DNA from 2 places in the Salipaludibacillus agaradhaerens genome. Region 2 is predicted to be linked to the other one. Evidence: a T-box and tRNA genes for the amino acid it is inferred to sense, from the RefSeq annotation. Region 2 holds a T-box; the other holds one or more tRNA genes.
What was found. A T-box is a leader RNA that pairs with one kind of tRNA and senses whether it is charged. The one in region 2 lies ahead of glyQ (glycine--tRNA ligase subunit alpha), so its partner is inferred to be a tRNA-Gly.
Positions count from the first base shown of each region.

Region 1: it encodes a tRNA-Gly, which carries the amino acid that the T-box ahead of glyQ (glycine--tRNA ligase subunit alpha) is inferred to sense. The anticodon was not compared.

Region 1 is NZ_KV917378.1:4,091,561-4,100,470, forward strand. It holds gene racE (glutamate racemase) at 1-563, shown strand, start outside; gene BK581_RS18735 (GerMN domain-containing protein) at 676-1,830, shown strand; gene rph (ribonuclease PH) at 1,992-2,780, shown strand; gene BK581_RS18745 (XTP/dITP diphosphatase) at 2,773-3,378, shown strand; gene BK581_RS18750 (metallophosphoesterase family protein) at 3,399-3,914, shown strand; tRNA gene BK581_RS18755 (tRNA-Gly) at 4,297-4,370, shown strand; tRNA gene BK581_RS18760 (tRNA-Arg) at 4,393-4,469, shown strand; gene BK581_RS18765 (hypothetical protein) at 4,698-5,168, shown strand; gene BK581_RS18770 (DUF5677 domain-containing protein) at 5,255-6,058, shown strand; gene BK581_RS20385 (hypothetical protein) at 6,155-6,325, shown strand; gene BK581_RS18780 (hypothetical protein) at 6,813-7,568, shown strand; gene BK581_RS18785 (hypothetical protein) at 7,731-8,042, shown strand; gene BK581_RS18790 (hypothetical protein) at 8,053-8,442, shown strand; gene BK581_RS20390 (peptidoglycan-binding domain-containing protein) at 8,469-8,910, shown strand, end outside.
Region 2 is NZ_KV917378.1:1,006,070-1,014,979, reverse strand. It holds gene BK581_RS04860 (HD family phosphohydrolase) at 1-828, shown strand, start outside; gene ybeY (rRNA maturation RNase YbeY) at 825-1,289, shown strand; gene BK581_RS04850 (diacylglycerol kinase) at 1,273-1,665, shown strand; gene BK581_RS04845 (cytidine deaminase) at 1,728-2,126, shown strand; gene era (GTPase Era) at 2,119-3,027, shown strand; gene BK581_RS04835 (YqzL family protein) at 3,290-3,433, shown strand; gene recO (DNA repair protein RecO) at 3,472-4,233, shown strand; T-box leader at 4,279-4,450, shown strand; gene glyQ (glycine--tRNA ligase subunit alpha) at 4,570-5,460, shown strand; gene glyS (glycine--tRNA ligase subunit beta) at 5,453-7,543, shown strand; gene BK581_RS04815 (helix-turn-helix transcriptional regulator) at 7,631-8,275, shown strand; gene BK581_RS04810 (pyruvate, water dikinase regulatory protein) at 8,306-8,910, shown strand, end outside.

The DNA.
Region 1 (8,910 bases), 3.1 Mb from region 2:
TTATTCATCCTGGTGCTACTGCAGCATTAAAAGTAACAACCAACCATCATGTTGGCGTGATAGGGACAGAAGGAACCATTTCGAGTGGCGCCTATCATCGTGAATTGACAACAATCAATGATAAAGTAAAAGTTGTCAGTTTAGCTTGTCCTACGCTTGTTCCCCTAGTTGAAACTGGAGAGTTTACTGGCCATATGGCGAGAGAAATAATAACGAAAGCATTAGCACCAATTCTACAATACGATATCGATAGTTTAATCTTAGGATGTACACACTATCCCTTACTGGCTCCTTTAATAGAAGAGGTAGTCGGCTCTAATGTGAAGGTCATCTGTTCTGGTGATGAAACCGCATTGGAAGTGAGTTCACTCCTATACCATAAAGAACTTCTTTATACTGGAGATATCACACCACACCATATTTTTTATACGACAGGACTAAAAGCTAATTTTAAGAAAGTAGCTGAAGAGTGGTTAAAACCTCACTCGTTAGATATTAGGGAAACGGATTTAAGATTACCGATTCGCTTTTATCAGAAAAAAACAGCTGGATTTCGTTCTTAAGCGACTAAAGCACAGCGCATTTTAATGCGTTGTGCTTTTATATATTCTATTGGTCTAAAAGGATGAAAAAGCTCGTATACATGATAGTACAAACTGTCAAGGAGGGAATGCGATGTTGCGCGGCTCGGGAATAAGAAGGTCTTCAGCTATGATTGCAGGAGCAGCTGTTTTGCTTTTAACGGCATGTGGATCACAAGCGACAAATGATGTATTAGAGGAGTTAGATCCGCCACAAATTGATTATATCGAGGATGAAAACGAATTAGAAGTTGAGGTTATTGAAGACGATATCACTGATGAAGGTGAGGTCAGTTCCATAACAGATGAGAGCATGGAAGAAAACGAGACGGAAGAGGCGGCTTCTCCTGAAGAAAAAGGGGGAGAAGTAACGGTTCAAGGAGAGATCCGTGAATTATACCTACTAGATAGTAATGGCATGGTAGCACCGCAGTCAGTAGAAGTTATAAGTGAAGAAGATGAATTGACGGCATTGGCTGAACATTTAGTGCAAGAGGGGCCGGTTACAGAAAATCTGCCAAATGGTTTTCAAGCATCTTTGCCAGCTGGTACAGAAGTTTTAAGTGCTGATCTGAATGAACAGGGTGTGGCAACGATTAACTTTAATGATTATTTCGGAGAGTATCATCCTGCTCAAGAGATGCAAGTTCTACAGTCTTTAACATGGACATTGACACAGCTGGATGATGTTGATAAAGTGAGCATTCAAATCAATGGTGAAGATTTAACTGCTATGCCGCACAATGACACACCCATTGGTGATGGCTATACAAGGGCTCATGGGATTAACTTAGAAATGACAGACCAAACAGACCTCGTCTCTACAGAACCAGTGGTCGTTTACTTTTTGAACCAGACAGAAGACCAAACATACTATGTCCCAGTGACGCGTCGTATTAGTCAAGAGGAAGACAAATATCAGGCAGTTATCAATGAATTATTGGAAGGTCCCCATTACATGTCTGAGCTCTTAACTGATTTCAGGCAAGAAGTTGAACTTATTGAAGAACCGGAATATCATGATGGCACAGTTGTGCTTAATTTTAATGAGGCGTTACTAAGCCAGCATGATGGGACAGCTTTGTCTGAAAATGTTTTGAACATGATTGTGTTGTCATTAACTGAACAAGAAGAAGTGAATAGTGTGTCATTTATGGTTGAATCAGAAGAAGAGATAATGGTGAGTAACGGGGAAGCTTTGTCAGAAGCTGTGGTGAGGCCCGACCATGTTAATATTGGACAATTTTAAACAAACGGTCGATAATTGAAATTCAAGGACGAAAGGCTTATCATTAAAGAGGTAGCTGTAAAGCAGCTGCTTCTTCTTTTTTCGCTGTTAGCAAAGTGCTAATTTTGTTAAGTATTAATCTACATACTAGTAAGTAGTAACCATGTAAGGGGAGTGACAATATGCGTCATGATGGACGTTCAGCTAATGAATTGAGAAAGGTAGAGATTGTTCCGCATTACATAAAACATCCGGAAGGATCGGTACTCATCACGTTTGGAGATACAAAGGTTATTTGTTCAGCCAGTGTTGAAGAACGTGTTCCCCCCTTTATGAGGGGGCAAGGAAAAGGCTGGATCACCGCTGAATATGCGATGTTACCACGGGCAACAGAGCAACGGAACATAAGGGAATCTTCGAAAGGGAAGATCACAGGACGTACGATGGAGATCCAAAGACTTATTGGGAGAGCTCTCCGGTCTGTCGTTGATTTAGATCGTTTAGGTGAACGGACAGTTTGGGTCGATTGCGATGTTATACAGGCTGATGGTGGAACCCGAACAGCCTCTATTACAGGCGCTTTCGTAGCAGTAGGACTTGCTTTTGAGCAACTTATAAAAACATCTAAACTAAAAGAAAACCCGTTAAAAAATTATTTGGCAGCCATCTCTATCGGTGTGACGTCAGAAAACGACGTAGTTCTTGATTTAGATTACGTGGAAGATTCCCAAGCCGATGTGGATATGAATGTGATTATGACTGGTGACGGTCAATTAGTAGAAGTACAAGGCACTGGGGAAGAAGCCACTTTTTCTCGTAGCCAGTTAAATGACATGCTTGATTTAGCGGAAAAAGGAATAAACGAGCTTTTTACGATTCAGAGACAAGCACTCGGGGAATTTGCAGATAAAATGAACATGGACGATAAATCAGAGGATAATAATGGGCAGGAGCGGGAACCAGATGTATAAAGAGATTTTTATTGCTACGAAAAATAAAGGAAAAGTAGCTGAATTTGAAGCTTTCTTTGCTGCCAAAGGGTTAACGGTTAAATCGCTGTTAGACTTAGACGAAGATATTGATGTTGTGGAAGATGGCAAAACGTTTGAAGAAAATGCGATTAAAAAGGCAAAAACAATCGGTGAACTTATTCATAAGCCAGTTTTAGCCGATGATTCTGGTTTGGCGGTAGATGTCTTGAACGGAGCGCCAGGTATTTACTCAGCTCGCTATGCCGGTCCTAATAAAGACGATCAAGCAAACAATGAGAAGCTGTTAAAAGAACTGGCTAATACGAATGATGAAGCACGTACGGCTCAATTTGTATGTGCATTAGCTATTTATTTCCCATCTGGTGATGTGAAAACAGTACGAGGTATTTGTAAAGGAACTATCTCACATGCACCGACAGGCAATCATGGATTTGGGTACGACCCTCTATTCTACTTGTCAGAACTAGGGAAAACGATGGCACAACTCACAAAGCAAGAGAAAAACACATTAAGTCACCGGGCAAATGCTCTTATGACATTAAATGAGATGTGGGATAAGTGGACGCTACAGGAATAATCGTGAAGAGGTGATAACTGATGAGAGCTTTAATTATGAGTGACAGTCATGGTTGGGAAAATGAATTAAAAGAAGTAGTGGATAGACACCGTGCGGAAGTGGATGCTATTTTTCATTGCGGTGATTCAGAGCTGAGTGCGGCCTCACCAGCTCTTCAAAACGTCTATACTGTGAGAGGCAATTGTGACCACGGTTCAGACTTTCCAGAAGAATTAGTTGAAACGGTGAGGGATACGACTTTTTTCGTCGGTCACGGTCACTTGCTAAATGTGAAAATGACCGAGATGAATCTCATTTATAAAGGTGAGGAAGCTTCAGCAGATATTCTTTGCTACGGGCATACTCATATCCCTGTTGCGACTGAAGAAAAAGGTAAGATTATTATTAACCCTGGAAGCATGAGACTACCAAGACAATACAGTGTGGGTAGTTACGTTATAGTCGATACTTCTGACACAACTGTAAATGTGAACTTCTACTCAATTGATGGACAAAAATTAAACGACCTAAGCAAAAGTTTTTCTAAAAACGGTTGACATTAAGGCGGAGATTGTATATATTAAATATTGTCGCTGTTAAACATATTTTTTCTATACAGTCTCCGTTATAACATATTTAGACATTGTGGTGTCTTAGTAAACATGCTGGAGACATTTATACATGAAAAAGCGGGAGTTGTCTTGACGGATAAACTCCAGAGCAAAGCTAGAAGAGGAAGAGATATGTTAGGTCGGGAAGTAATTTAAAGTCTATACATAATCATAGGCGGGTGACGTTTAGTGGTAAAACCTCAGCCACGAACAAAGCATCTATGAAAAGACATTGAGTTGTCTCGACGGATAAACGCCAGAGCAAAGCTAGAAGAGGAAGAGACATGTAGGTCGTGAGAAGCAACCTAAAGTCTTTACATAATCATATGCGGGTGTAGTTTAGTGGTAAAACCTCAGCCTTCCAAGCTGATGACGAGGGTTCGATTCCCTTCACCCGCTCCAATTAAATCTTAGCAGTAACATTGTCCCAGTAGCTCAGCTGGATAGAGCAACGGCCTTCTAAGCCGTCGGTCGGGAGTTCGAATCTCTCCTGGGACGCCATTTAAAACATCGTAAACCCTTGGTATATAAGGGTTTTTATTTTTGGTTAATATATGTTAAATCGGTAATTATCATAAAATGGGGTCGGATTGGGGTTTAATTTAATTTTCCGCCCCTTTTTTGTAAAGAATTCATTGAAATGGTCTGCTGCTGCTCTATCCACATTGACGATATTATGTCCATAAATATCCATAGTCGTTCCAATTCTCGAATGGCGAGCGAACGTATATGAGATCAGAGATTTATATATTAGAGAAAGTATTTAAATTTAAACAATTAGTGGAGACAAATGAAGAATTTAATGAATCTTTTTGGATAGAATTTGAAAATTTTTTTGAAGTTATTGAAAAAGAATACTTTCAATTAATAAGGACCATATCTGATGGATATGTATGGCACAAAAATAGCAAGAACTTTGGTTTTCTAAAGAAATTATGTATTTCATATTTTATTTATATATATGATTTCACTAAATATGGAATGGTTTTTATGAGTTCTATGTTAATATTTACAATAAGTTCAAGTGTAGTGGAAAAAGAACCATTAGGAGAATCTGAGACTTTCACAATGATTTTCACTCTATTTATTATGTTTGTTATTTTATGGGTAGTGTATACTATTATTTATAAAGATGTCGCTAGACACAGAGAAAATAAATTTGAGGACAAGAAATTTAGTGTAAAAAATCTATACAGTTGAAAAATACAGGGGAGCATACCCTGTTAAAGTGGATACCGATACCTTATTGGGGCAACTAAGTTTGATGAGGGGGAAGATTTTTGAAGATGTTAAAAAAGACTCTAAAAGAGTCTAATGGTGCAATTCAATTAATCATAAACAATTACTTTAATCCTAAAAATAAAATATTAGAAGTGGAAGATGTTGTAATCTTAGCGTTTTTCGAAGATTTAACTGAGAAAGTAGAATCACTAAGGCTTCTTGTAGAGGAAAGTAAAAGTGCTTCCCTAGATACAATTTTAAGGAGTATATTTGAAAGCTATGTTTATCTTAAACTTTTATTAAAAAATGACTATATGTTGTATGGACGTTCTTATTTTGCAGCAAAGAAAATTAATAATCTCCAAATGTTTCATAAGACAATCTCTCAAGGGAAACAAGGAGAAGCAATAAGGGAATTGTTAGGGGATCCGACGATAGAAGATTTAAAGAGGAAAGCTAATATTGAAGACGCAGAAGACATTGATACTGAAATCATAAAAGTAAAAGAAGACTTTTCGGATGTTTTCAAACACCGAAACGAAAAGCAAGTTTGGTATAACCTGGATGGTAAGACTGCTAACTTCGAACAACTTTGCAATAAAAAAGGTATTGATATGTCTGCAGAATATGACCTGATATATCGATCACTTTCGAAAGAAGTACATGCAAAAGATGTTTTAAATAGATGGAGATTTGAAAAAGAACAATTTTCTATTTTAGAACAACCAACGGATCCTCGAATGCATATTTCAATGTCAAATACTTTTTTATTAAATACAATTGATCGGTTGTACCCTTTTTATGGTTTAAAAAGTAAACTGAGAAAGTTTAGAACTTTTTTAGGAATTAATTATAAATTATCAAAATGAATATAGTTTTACCAGCTCACTGGAGGACGCTAAGAATGACGGTTAACGCCGTTTTTCTGGCGTTCTCTTTTTATTTTACGAGGAGGGATCGTTTACATGAACAGAAAAGAGATAGAGGAAACTCTAAAAGACTACCACTGGATGATCAATAGCATCAAGATAATCAGAGAGTCCATGGAAGATGCTGGTGAAGGTTTGACGGCTCAATATGGCGATGAGTCTGGACAATCAAAGCCACCCTGTTTATCAAGAGGTCAGGAGGCGTGAGAAGCGGTGGCGGATTGTTCACAAGTACGAGAAAAAAATAAAAGTGATTCAATCCAGGATGCATCTCGTTAAAAATCAAAGGGAAGGTGAGGTTTTGCATTGGCTTTTGGAAGGTAAAAGCATGACTTGGATAGGAGGCAAGCATATGGGATTATCAGATAAACATATAAGCAGATTAAGAGACAACATCAAGGCGAGAATGTCGGATATGTCGGAAAAAATGACAAAAGAAAAAGCTTGCGTGTAGAATGGAAGGAAGGACGGGGAGGTCAAACACCCCCGTTCTTTCAACTTATAAAGGGAAAAAAGATAGAATTAAGTAATATGCAGCTACTAATGCGCCTAAACTTAGTAGAACATTAACAATAGGACGCAAAATAGCGTTAAGTAACTCTTTAAGCATTGTGACACTCCTTATATAAAATCTAGGTCTATTATAACAGGAATTTCCCTCTTCTTGTCGAATTGGTAGGAAGGAGGGGGAATTATGTTGAAAAACAAAAAAGAAATATTTTGGACATTAATGATTATTTTTTTAATTCTACTTATTATTTTAATCTGTATAAAAATTTATTTCTTATTACCTAACTTAAATGATACGATTTTTGTAAGTTTTATAGGTTTTTCAGGAGCTATTCTTGGTGGCGCGCTAACTTTAATCGGTGTACTCATGACCATTGATGCAAATGAAAAAATAAGACATAAAGATGAATTGCCACAGAAAATAAAGCGTTTAGAAAAGGCTATGGATTTATTTACTAATATATTTGATAATGGGTTTTCTAAATTGGATGATGATCCCTATCGAACGAAACCGCATTTCATGAGGATAGATAAAGAATATGAGCTGAACAGTACAGAGGAATACAAATATTTTACCGATCTTTTTTTACGGGAAATAAAAGAAGAGTTGTTACATGCCGATGCAGAAACTTATAGATGGTTTTTAAACCTAAAGAAAGATATTTTAAAGAAGGATACAGAGTTGTTTTTAGAAGTACATAGAAAATTAGATAAGTTTAAATTTAATTTAGTCGAAAAACATGAAATAAATATATTCGATAGCGAAGAGGTTGAAACAATAATACTTAATAAAGAAGAAGAAAAGGAGCTCGAAGAACTACAGATAATCGTATATGAAAAAGATAGTGAATTTTTATCCGAACTTCATAAAATGTATATGGATTTATACAATAAATTATATTTTAAAACAGAAGATACAATTAATAAATTAGATTATTAAATAAGCACCCACTGTGGTGCTTTTTTCTATGCAATGAATCCTCTTCACAGGGCTGATATAGGAACGACAGTAAATAAGCGGTTCCTGCTCTGTGAAGGGGATTTAACATTCGCGTTGAAGGAATATCCCCCTTTGTCGAATATGTGGGCAGGAGGGGGTAATATGGAGGCTGTAGGCGAACAGATTATTGATATTGGGTTTTTGATCTTACCGATTAGTTTTATAACCTTTTTTTTATTAAGAACACTAGAACATTTGTGGCGTAAAGTGATAGCCTCTAGATTAGTTAAATGTATCTGGTATCTTGCATACGGTTCATTAAATTTAACAGGTCATGTGAGTTTGGAATTATTAGTTGTGTTTGTTATTTTTATTGAAGCTGGAGATTTATTTTTTGATTACTTAAATCGAAAAAGAGTACTGAAAGAAAGGCTAGAAGAAGGGGAATTGTACAAAAAAATTAGCATATCATAATGGGGGAATCATGTCTTGGTACGAAATATTAATAAACATAGTAATTGCAATATTTACTGGTCTAATTTCAGGTTATATAGTTTCAGCTTATTATAGGAATAGAGAAGAAAGAGAACGAAATAATCAAGAAATTCATTCATTTAAACAAAGGTTAGGTAGATACTTGGAGTTAATATCTATTGAATTACAAGCATTTATTGAGTCAGATCAAGGTAATGAAGAATGTGAGATTTTGAAAAAAAGCCTCATTGATCCTCCAGTCTTAAGAAATGATATAGAGTATGAAAATGATGAAATTAGAAAGGCGTTTAAGGTTTTGAATGAGCTAAGTACTGATTTGAGTTCTAGTCCTAATCACAACATTCATTATTTTGAACAGCTTTCAAAGATTAGAAGATAAAGGAAGATAAGCCATTTTTGCACAAAGTGGCAGAAGGGCATGCCAATGCGATTGTTAAAATGTTTGGACTTAAGTCAGACTCGGCTTCTGACGGTTCAAGTTCCCCGAGTAAGCCAAGTTCATCCAAGCCTAAGAACTCAAACAAATCAAAGAATAAAGCGTCTGGCACAATCGCCACGATCCAGAGAACACTTAATAGTCGATATAGTTTGAGTATCTCAGTCGATAACTTGTTTGGCCCTCAGACCAAAAGGGCGCTAGTCAAAGGGCTACAAACAGAACTTAATAGACAGTTTAACCGTGGACTTACAGTTGACGGTATTTTTGGGCCTAAAACACGTAGAGCATGTGTGACAGTCCGGCAAGGGGCAAGAGGAAACATCACATGGATTCTTCAAGCTATTTTACATTGCAAAGGGACGAGCCCAGGAGCGATAGACGGGATCTTTGGATCCAAAACAAGAAGCG
Region 2 (8,910 bases):
ATTGGGACCAACGTCGGTTTTGCATTTTTGTCTGGCTTTATCTCTGTGGTGTTAGCGATTGGGTTATTACCCTTTGTGGAAGCAGGATTCGGAGTTTTGTCTCCAACTAGACTAATTGAATTGTCCAATCCTAATCACCCTCTTTTAAGAAAAATTTTATTAGAGGCTCCAGGAACATATCATCATAGTGTGGTCGTCGCTAACTTAGCCGAAGCTGCCTGTGAATCTGTTGGAGCTAACGGGTTATTAGCACGAGTTGGTTCATATTATCATGATATTGGGAAGACAAGACGCCCACATTTTTTTATAGAAAATCAAATGAAAATTAAAAATCCACATGATAATATTTCACCGCATTTAAGTAAAACAATTATTATTGCTCACCCTTATGATGGGGCAGACATGCTTAAATCACATAAGCTTCCGAAGGAAATTGTGGACATTGCAGAACAGCATCATGGTACGTCGTTACTTAAATACTTTTACCATAAAGCAAAACAAAATGATGATAAGGACGAAATAGAAGAAGAAGAGTTCAGATATCCAGGGCCGAAAGCGCAATCAAAGGAAGCAGCACTCGTTGGATTTGCTGATTGTGTAGAAGCAGCTGTTAGATCAATGCAGCACCCTACAACTGAAAAAATCGAAAATCTTGTTCGTAAAATATTATTGGATCGGTTAACAGATGGTCAATTTGATGACTGTGACCTTACATTAAAAGAGTTAAATAAAGCAGCGACTTCAATATGTGAAACGTTGCAGGGAACGTTCCACTCAAGGATCGAGTATCCAGAAGATGATTTGAGTAAAAAGGAGGATAATGTGTGAACCGATATACGATTGATCTATTTGACGAGACAGAGCAATTAACAGACGTAGAGAAAAACCTTGTCGCTGACGTACTCAATACGGCACTTAAAGAGGAGAATCTGAAAGAAGAATCTGAAGTGTCTGTCACGTTCGTTACTGATGAACATATACACCAATTAAACCGAGAGTATCGGGATAAAGATCAGCCAACAGACGTATTGTCTTTCGCATTAAATGAAGGTGATGAGGACATAAGTGAAAGTCCCGCTGCTAATTTGTTAGGGGATGTGATTATCTCTGTACCGCGCGCAAAAGTTCAAGCAGAAGAATATGGCCATGATATGGAGCGAGAACTGTGCTTTTTGGCAGTTCATGGCTTCCTTCACCTCATTGGCTATGATCACGAAACTGAAAAAGATGAAAAAGTGATGTTTACAAAACAAGAAGATATTTTGCAAAAACATGGGCTCAAGAAATAATATCCCTTTTGTTTCGTGGCGGCGGTTGAGGAAGAGTTTTTATTATGCAGCAAAAGGAATTGAACACACGTGGAAGTATGAACAAAACTTCCGCATACATGTGCTTGCGGCGATTGGGGTATTTATTTTAGCACAGTTGCTTAACGTCCCTTTAAGTGAACAAGTCATTCTAGCTGTTGTGATCGGGGCGGTTTTAGGAATGGAACTGATTAATACTGCAATTGAACATGTGGTAGACCTCGTCGTAAAGCGATATGATGAGCAGGCAAAAATCATAAAAGACGCTGCAGCAGGAGCTGTCTTTGTCTTTGCATTGACAGCGGCGATTGTGGGCGCTATGATTTTCATACCCCATATTCTTCAATTGCTGCTTTAACCCATTCGTGCAAAGTGAAGATGATATTAAATTCAGGGATTATTTTATACGAGGGTGATAAAATGAACAAAGATCAATTATTAGAGGAAGCAAAACGAGCTAGAGAAAAAGCCTATGTGCCATATTCTAATTTTCAAGTAGGTGCAGCCCTTCTGGCATCTGATGGTAATATTTTTCATGGGTGTAATATAGAGAATGCAGCATATAGCATGTGTAATTGTGCTGAAAGAACCGCTATATTTAAAGCCGTCTCTGATGGGGTACGTGAATTTACTGCTATGGCAGTGGTAGCCGATACGGATGGACCAGTCTCTCCCTGTGGTGCATGTCGACAAGTGATGTCGGAGCTTTTACAGCGTGAGACAAAAATATATTTAACGAATTTGCATGGAGATACTACTGAGTGGACAATGGAACAATTGTTACCAGGAGCATTTTCACCGGAGGATTTAAATGACTGAGAATGAAAAAAAATCAGGTTTTGTAGCACTAATTGGCCGACCTAATGTAGGCAAATCCACATTATTGAACCATGTTTTAGGGCAGAAAATTGCGATTATGAGTAATAAACCTCAAACGACAAGAAATCGTATTCAAGGCGTCTATACCGGAGATAAAGGTCAAATCGTTTTTATTGATACGCCGGGGATTCATAAGCCTAAACATCGGCTCGGTGATTTCATGACAAAGATTGCGCAAAATACGTTTAATGAAGTTGATGTGATCTTATTTCTTGTAGATGCTAAAGAAGGAAAAGGGCGTGGTGATGAATTTATTATTGAACGTTTAAAAAATGTCAATACCCCCGTTTTCCTTATTATTAATAAAATCGATGACGTCCACCCAGACGAGCTCTTGCCACTTATTAAAGAGTATTCACAGCTTTATCCATTTAAAGAGATCATTCCTGTTTCTGCGTTGGAAGGTAATAACGTTACCACACTTCTCGAACAGGTTTATGCTTATTTATACACAGGTCCTCAATTTTATCCGGAGGATCAGGTTACTGACCATCCAGAACGTTTTTTAATGGCAGAAATGATTCGTGAAAAGATTCTTCATTTAACTGAAGAAGAAGTGCCTCATTCGATTGCTGTTGAGATTGAACAAATTAAGCGTAGAGAAAATACGGAGACTGTTTATGTTGGGGCAGTTGTTGTGGTGGAAAGAAGTTCGCAGAAAGGGATCATTATCGGTAAGCAAGGGAAAATGCTTAAAGAAATAGGGAAACGAGCTAGAGAAGATATTCAACGTCTTCTGGGATCCAAAATTTTTCTTGAGCTTTGGGTAAAGGTTGAAAAGGATTGGCGAAATAAACCGAAGCATTTAAAAAATTTCGGCTATAACAATGAGGAGTATTAAAATAATACCGACTCGTTCATCTTTATCACAGATAACCGTCTGTAAAACTTCCAGCATAAAATAGAGAGGAGTGCTAGATCTATTTCAGACGGGGAGATGTTGGACTCAACGAGCAATCAGCGGGAGAAGAACGAGAAAACCCATTGATTGAAGGGGCGTTTTATACTGTTAATATTTCCTTGACATGAAAAGGACGCAGAAGGTCACTATAACAGATATAGAAGCACAATAAAGCTTGCTTTAAGAAAGGTGGAGTAGCCCGATGCGTCAGTTATCCTGGCACGTATTCTCCATGACAGGCGATGTGGAATCTTATTTGTTATTTAAAGAAATTGATCGAGATCAGCAAGATACCATTATGTATGAACAGGATGATGGGAATTCTGATGAGGAGACGATCCCCTAAATGACCTGAAGCTCACCTAAAATTGGCAGGTGGCGATATTGTTACACAAAACAGAAGGTATTGTTATTCGTACGACTGATTATGGTGAAACGAACAAAATTATCACATTATTGTCTCGTGAACACGGCAAAACAGCCGTAATGGCACGCGGAGCAAAACGACCAAAGAGTCGCTTTGCTTCATCAACTCAACTCTTTGTTTATGGTTCTTTCATATATCAAAAATCTCAAGGGATGGGGTCGCTTAGTCAATCTGATATTATTGATTCATTCAAAGAAGTACGAAATGATTTAATGCTCACTGCTTATGGTGCATACATAGTGGAAATGATTGATAAATTGACAGATGATAATGATAAGAACCCGTATTTATTTGAATTGCTGTATCAATTGTTACACCATTTAAATGAGGGAGATGATGGGGAAATTCTAATTCGCATTCTTGAGACAAAGATGTTGGCTTTTTCTGGTTCTCCCCCAACTTTACATGAATGTGCCCATTGTAGAAGAACAGATTTGCCTTTTGTTTTTTCACTGAAGTTTGGTGGGGCTCTCTGTACCGCTTGTTCCCACGAGGATAAGTATCATTTAAAGGCATCCCCTTCAGTCATGAAACTTTTAAGGCTATTTCAACAAATTAACCCTTCTAGAATTGGTAAAATTTCTGTGAAACCTGATAATAAACTGCAATTAAAAGAAATATTAGCATTGTATTATCAAGAATATATCGGAATTCATTTAAAATCAAAGCGATTTTTAGATCAGATAGAGAAGTTCTCACAACAAGATGTTGACAGCTAACTTTTTTTTAAGTAAGATTTGTAATGATAAGAGATCGTTTATAGTTACCGTGCAATGAAGGAAAATAGTACTTGTCCTCTCAATATATTAGCGAGCTCAGGATGGTGAAAGCTGAGTATAACGATGACAAGGAAGGCGTTCCAGAGTACGTATAGTTAAAGTGGTGCAGTTTAGCTGTGCAAGTAGGGTGGAACCGCGGGTTACTCTCGTCCCTGTATCCTTATGGATATAGAGACGGGAGTTTTTTATTGAATAACTTTTCTTAGAAAAAGCTTTAAATCAATCTCCCTGCGTTATGACACTCACAAAATCTTAGTAAAATTGGAGGCTTTACGCATGAACGTACAAAACATGATTCTCACGTTACAAGAATTTTGGGGAAAACAAAATTGCCTTCTCCTGCAGCCGTATGATGTGGAAAAAGGCGCTGGCACAATGAATCCTATGACATTTTTACGAAGTATTGGACCAGAACCGTGGAATGTAGCTTATGTTGAACCATCACGACGACCGACTGATGGAAGATATGGAGAAAATCCAAATCGACTATATCAACACCACCAATTTCAAGTAGTTATGAAGCCATCTCCTGACAATATTCAAGAATTATATTTAGAGAGTTTAAAAAAATTAGGGATTAAACCAGAAGAGCACGACATTCGTTTTGTAGAAGACAACTGGGAAGCGCCTACTCTTGCTGCATGGGGATTAGGCTGGGAAGTATGGCTCGACGGGATGGAAATTACCCAATTTACTTATTTTCAACAAGTAGGAGGGCTCGACGCTTCACCTGTATCTGTCGAAATTACATACGGCCTGGAACGATTAGCATCTTATATACAAGATAAAGAGAATGTTTACGATCTCGAATGGGTGAATGGTTTTACTTACGGGGATGTTTTCTTACAAAATGAGTATGAACAATCTAAGTATTCCTTTGAAGTGGCGGATGCAGACATGCTTTTTCAACTGTTTTCAACTTTTGAAAAAGAAGCGCAGCGTGCGCTAAATGAACAACTCGTTATTCCTTCTTATGACTATGTGTTAAAGTGTTCTCACGTTTTTAATTTGTTAGATGCCCAAGGTGCCATTTCTGTTACTGAAAGAACTGGTTATATCGGTCGTGTAAGAAATCTTGCCCGTAATTGCGCGAAAACCTATTATGACGCACGGGAAAAATTAGGTTTTCCGATGCTTAAAGAGAAGGGGGAAGCTGCTAATGAGTAGTAGGACATTATTATTAGAAATCGGCTTGGAAGAGATGCCTGCAAGATTTGTAACAGATGCTATGAAAGAACTGCAACACCGAACTGAAGCTTGGATGAAAGAGCATAGGTTAACTTATGATGAAACAAAAGCTTTCTCAACTCCGCGTCGCTTAGCTGTCATCGTACACGGACTCGAGGAAAAGCAAGATGATGTTGAAGTGGAAGCAAAAGGACCTTCTAAAAAGATTGCTCAAGATGAAGAAGGAAATTGGTCAAAGGCTGCTCAAGGATTCGCTCGTGGACAAGGAGTAAACACAGATGACCTTTACGTAAAGTCTATTAACGGGGAAGACTATGTTTTCGCTAAAAAATTCACAGCTGGTGAACCTGTTACGTCTCTTCTACCCGAATTGAAACACGTTATCCTTAGTATTCCTTTCCCAAAAAATATGAAGTGGGGAGTAAATGATCAGAAATTTGTTCGTCCAGTAAAATGGCTAGTTGCTCTATATGGGACAGAGGTGATCTCATTTAACATCACGAATGTATCCACCGATCGTTATTCCTTTGGTCACCGCTTTTTAGGAAACCAATTAATCCTTGAGGACGCAAATGACTATGTTTCTGCCTTGTTAAAAGAGCATGTAATTGTTGATCCACTCGAAAGGAAAACAGCGATTAGAAAACAACTTGAACAAATGGCAGAAAGTGAAGGATGGGTCGTTCCAGTAGACGAAAATTTACTCGAAGAAGTCACGAATCTTGTGGAATACCCAACAGCGCTATATGGTACATTTGATAAGCGGTTTTTACAGGTGCCTGAAGAAGTCCTCATTACATCAATGAGGGAACATCAACGTTATTTCCCAGTTAAAAATAAAGACGGAGACCTTCAGCCCATCTTTATTACGGTTCGAAATGGGGATCATCGTCACTTAGAAAATGTTCAAAAGGGTAATGAAAAAGTACTGAGGGCGCGATTGGCAGATGCTGAATTTTTCTATAACGAAGATTTGAATAAAAATTTTGAAGCTCTCTTTTCCCGTCTTGAATCAATCGTTTACCATGAGGAATTAGGTTCAATTGCTGATAAAGTGAGACGTTTCTCTGCTCTAGCTGTAAAAATTGCTAAAAAAGCTGGTGCTACTAAAGAAATAATTCACCTCACAGAAAGAGCAGCTCATTTAGCAAAAAATGATTTAGTCACACATATGGTAAATGAGTTTCCAGAGCTTGAAGGGCGTATGGGAGAGGAATATGCATTAAAATCAGGAGAAGATACCCGCGTAGCTCGTGCGATTAAGGAACATTACTTACCTAAGCAATCAGGAGATCTTCCACCATCTGACGCGATTGGTGCTTTTATCAGTGTTGCTGACAAAATCGATACACTTGTTACAAGTTTTGGAATCGGCGCTATTCCTACTGGCTCTCAAGATCCCCATGGACTTCGCCGCCAAACAGCAGCAATTTTACACATTTTCTTAAAAGAAGACTGGCACTTTGATTTATTTGAAGTGATGAACGAAGCTTTGTTAGAAGCTGATAATCATGGGTTAATCAGTCGACCACTTGAAGATGTTATGACAGACTTAAAAGAATTCGTTAAGTTGAGATATAAGCATTTACTTCAAGAGAAAAATGTACGCTATGATGTAGCTGAGGCTGTACTTGCTACAGCACCGGGAAGAGTAGATATAACGATTAAAAAAGGCCTGTTTTTAATGGAACTTCTCAATGATGCTTCCTTCAAGAAAGATGTTGAAGCATTTAACAGAGTCATAAATATTTCTAAAAAAACAGCTTCTGATGCAATGCCAGATTCATCGCTTTTCACAGAAGAGGAAGAAAAAAATCTTTTCGATGCTACATGTGATCATGAGAAAAATGTATTAAATTCACTAGATAAAGGTGAGGTAGCCGAAGCTTATACTTTGCTGAAACAACTCGTGCCAGTTATCCACCGCTATTTTGATAATATAATGGTCATGGCTGAAAGTGAGACTATTAAAGCTAATCGTCTTGCCCAAATGAAACAAACCTCTGAGATGATCACTTTTTTTGCTGATTTTCAGGCAATTGTTTTCCATGCCGAGAACTAAGCGTATTTTTCGAGCGTTTTTAATTAGGTTATAATAGAAATAAGTGAAAATAGTGAGTTTGCCTGAGTATAGAGGACGGTGAAGGCAATGGAGTTGAATGAAAGACAACAACGAATTTTACAAATAGTGAAAGAAGAAGGTCCGATCACGGGTGAACAGATTGCTGAGAAGCTGTCACTAACGCGTGCAACCTTGAGGCCTGACTTGGCCATTTTAACCATGTCGGGCTTTCTCGATGCACGTCCCCGTGTAGGTTATTACTATAGTGGGAAAAATGGTGGGCAACTTTTTAATGAGCAAATGCAAAAATTAACTGTTAAACAATTTCAATCTGTACCTGTCGTAGTTAACGAATCTGCTTCTGCCTATGATGCTATTTGTATTATGTTTTTAGAGGACGTGGGCACACTTTTTGTTGTAAATAAAAAAAGCCGATTAGCTGGCATTCTTTCAAGAAAAGATTTATTGCGTGCTAGTATGGGTAAACAAGACCTTGAGAGTGTACCTGTGAGTATCATTATGACAAGAATGCCGAATGTTACAATGTGTAAACCTGAAGATACTATTGTAGAAGTGGCTAATAAATTAATTAATAAACAAATAGATGGTGTCCCGGTAGTTCGTGAAATTGAGGAAGAAGGTGCCATTGTTCACGAGGTAATCGGACGTTTAACCAAAACAAATATTGCGAAGGCTTTTGTTTATATGGCAAGTGATGATCTTCATACGTAAGCTTTATTAATTGAGTGAAGGAGAATGCCAATGAGTTCATCTGATCAATCGATGGTATATGTGATTTCTGATTCTGTTGGAGAAACGGCTGAATTAGTTGTAAAGGCTGCATTAAGTCAATTTAGCCAAGGAAAAGCGGCTATTACGAGAATCCCTTACGTTGAAGACACCTCTACAGTAGATGACGTCATAACACAAGCTATTGAAAACAATGGTGTCATTGCATTTACCGTTGTAGTACCAGAAGTAAAAAATTATTTATTACAGCAGGCAGCTAGCCATAACGTACCTATTTACGATATTTTAACGCCTATGATTACATTGATGGAGAACCGGTTAAACACATCACCAAAAAATAAATCGGGTCTTATTCACACACTAGATGAAGATTACTTTAGAAAAGTCGAGGCGATTGAGTTTGCGGTTAAATATGATGATGGTCGAGATCCACGTGGGGTTTTAAGGGCTGATGTGGTTTTAATTGGGGTATCTCGCACATCCAAAACACCATTATCTCAATATTTGGCGCACAAACGTTTAAAAGTAGCTAATGTACCTCTTGTGCCTGAAGTAGAACCTCCCGAGGAACTCTTTAATGTGCCATCTGAGAAAATAATTGGATTAACGATCAGCCC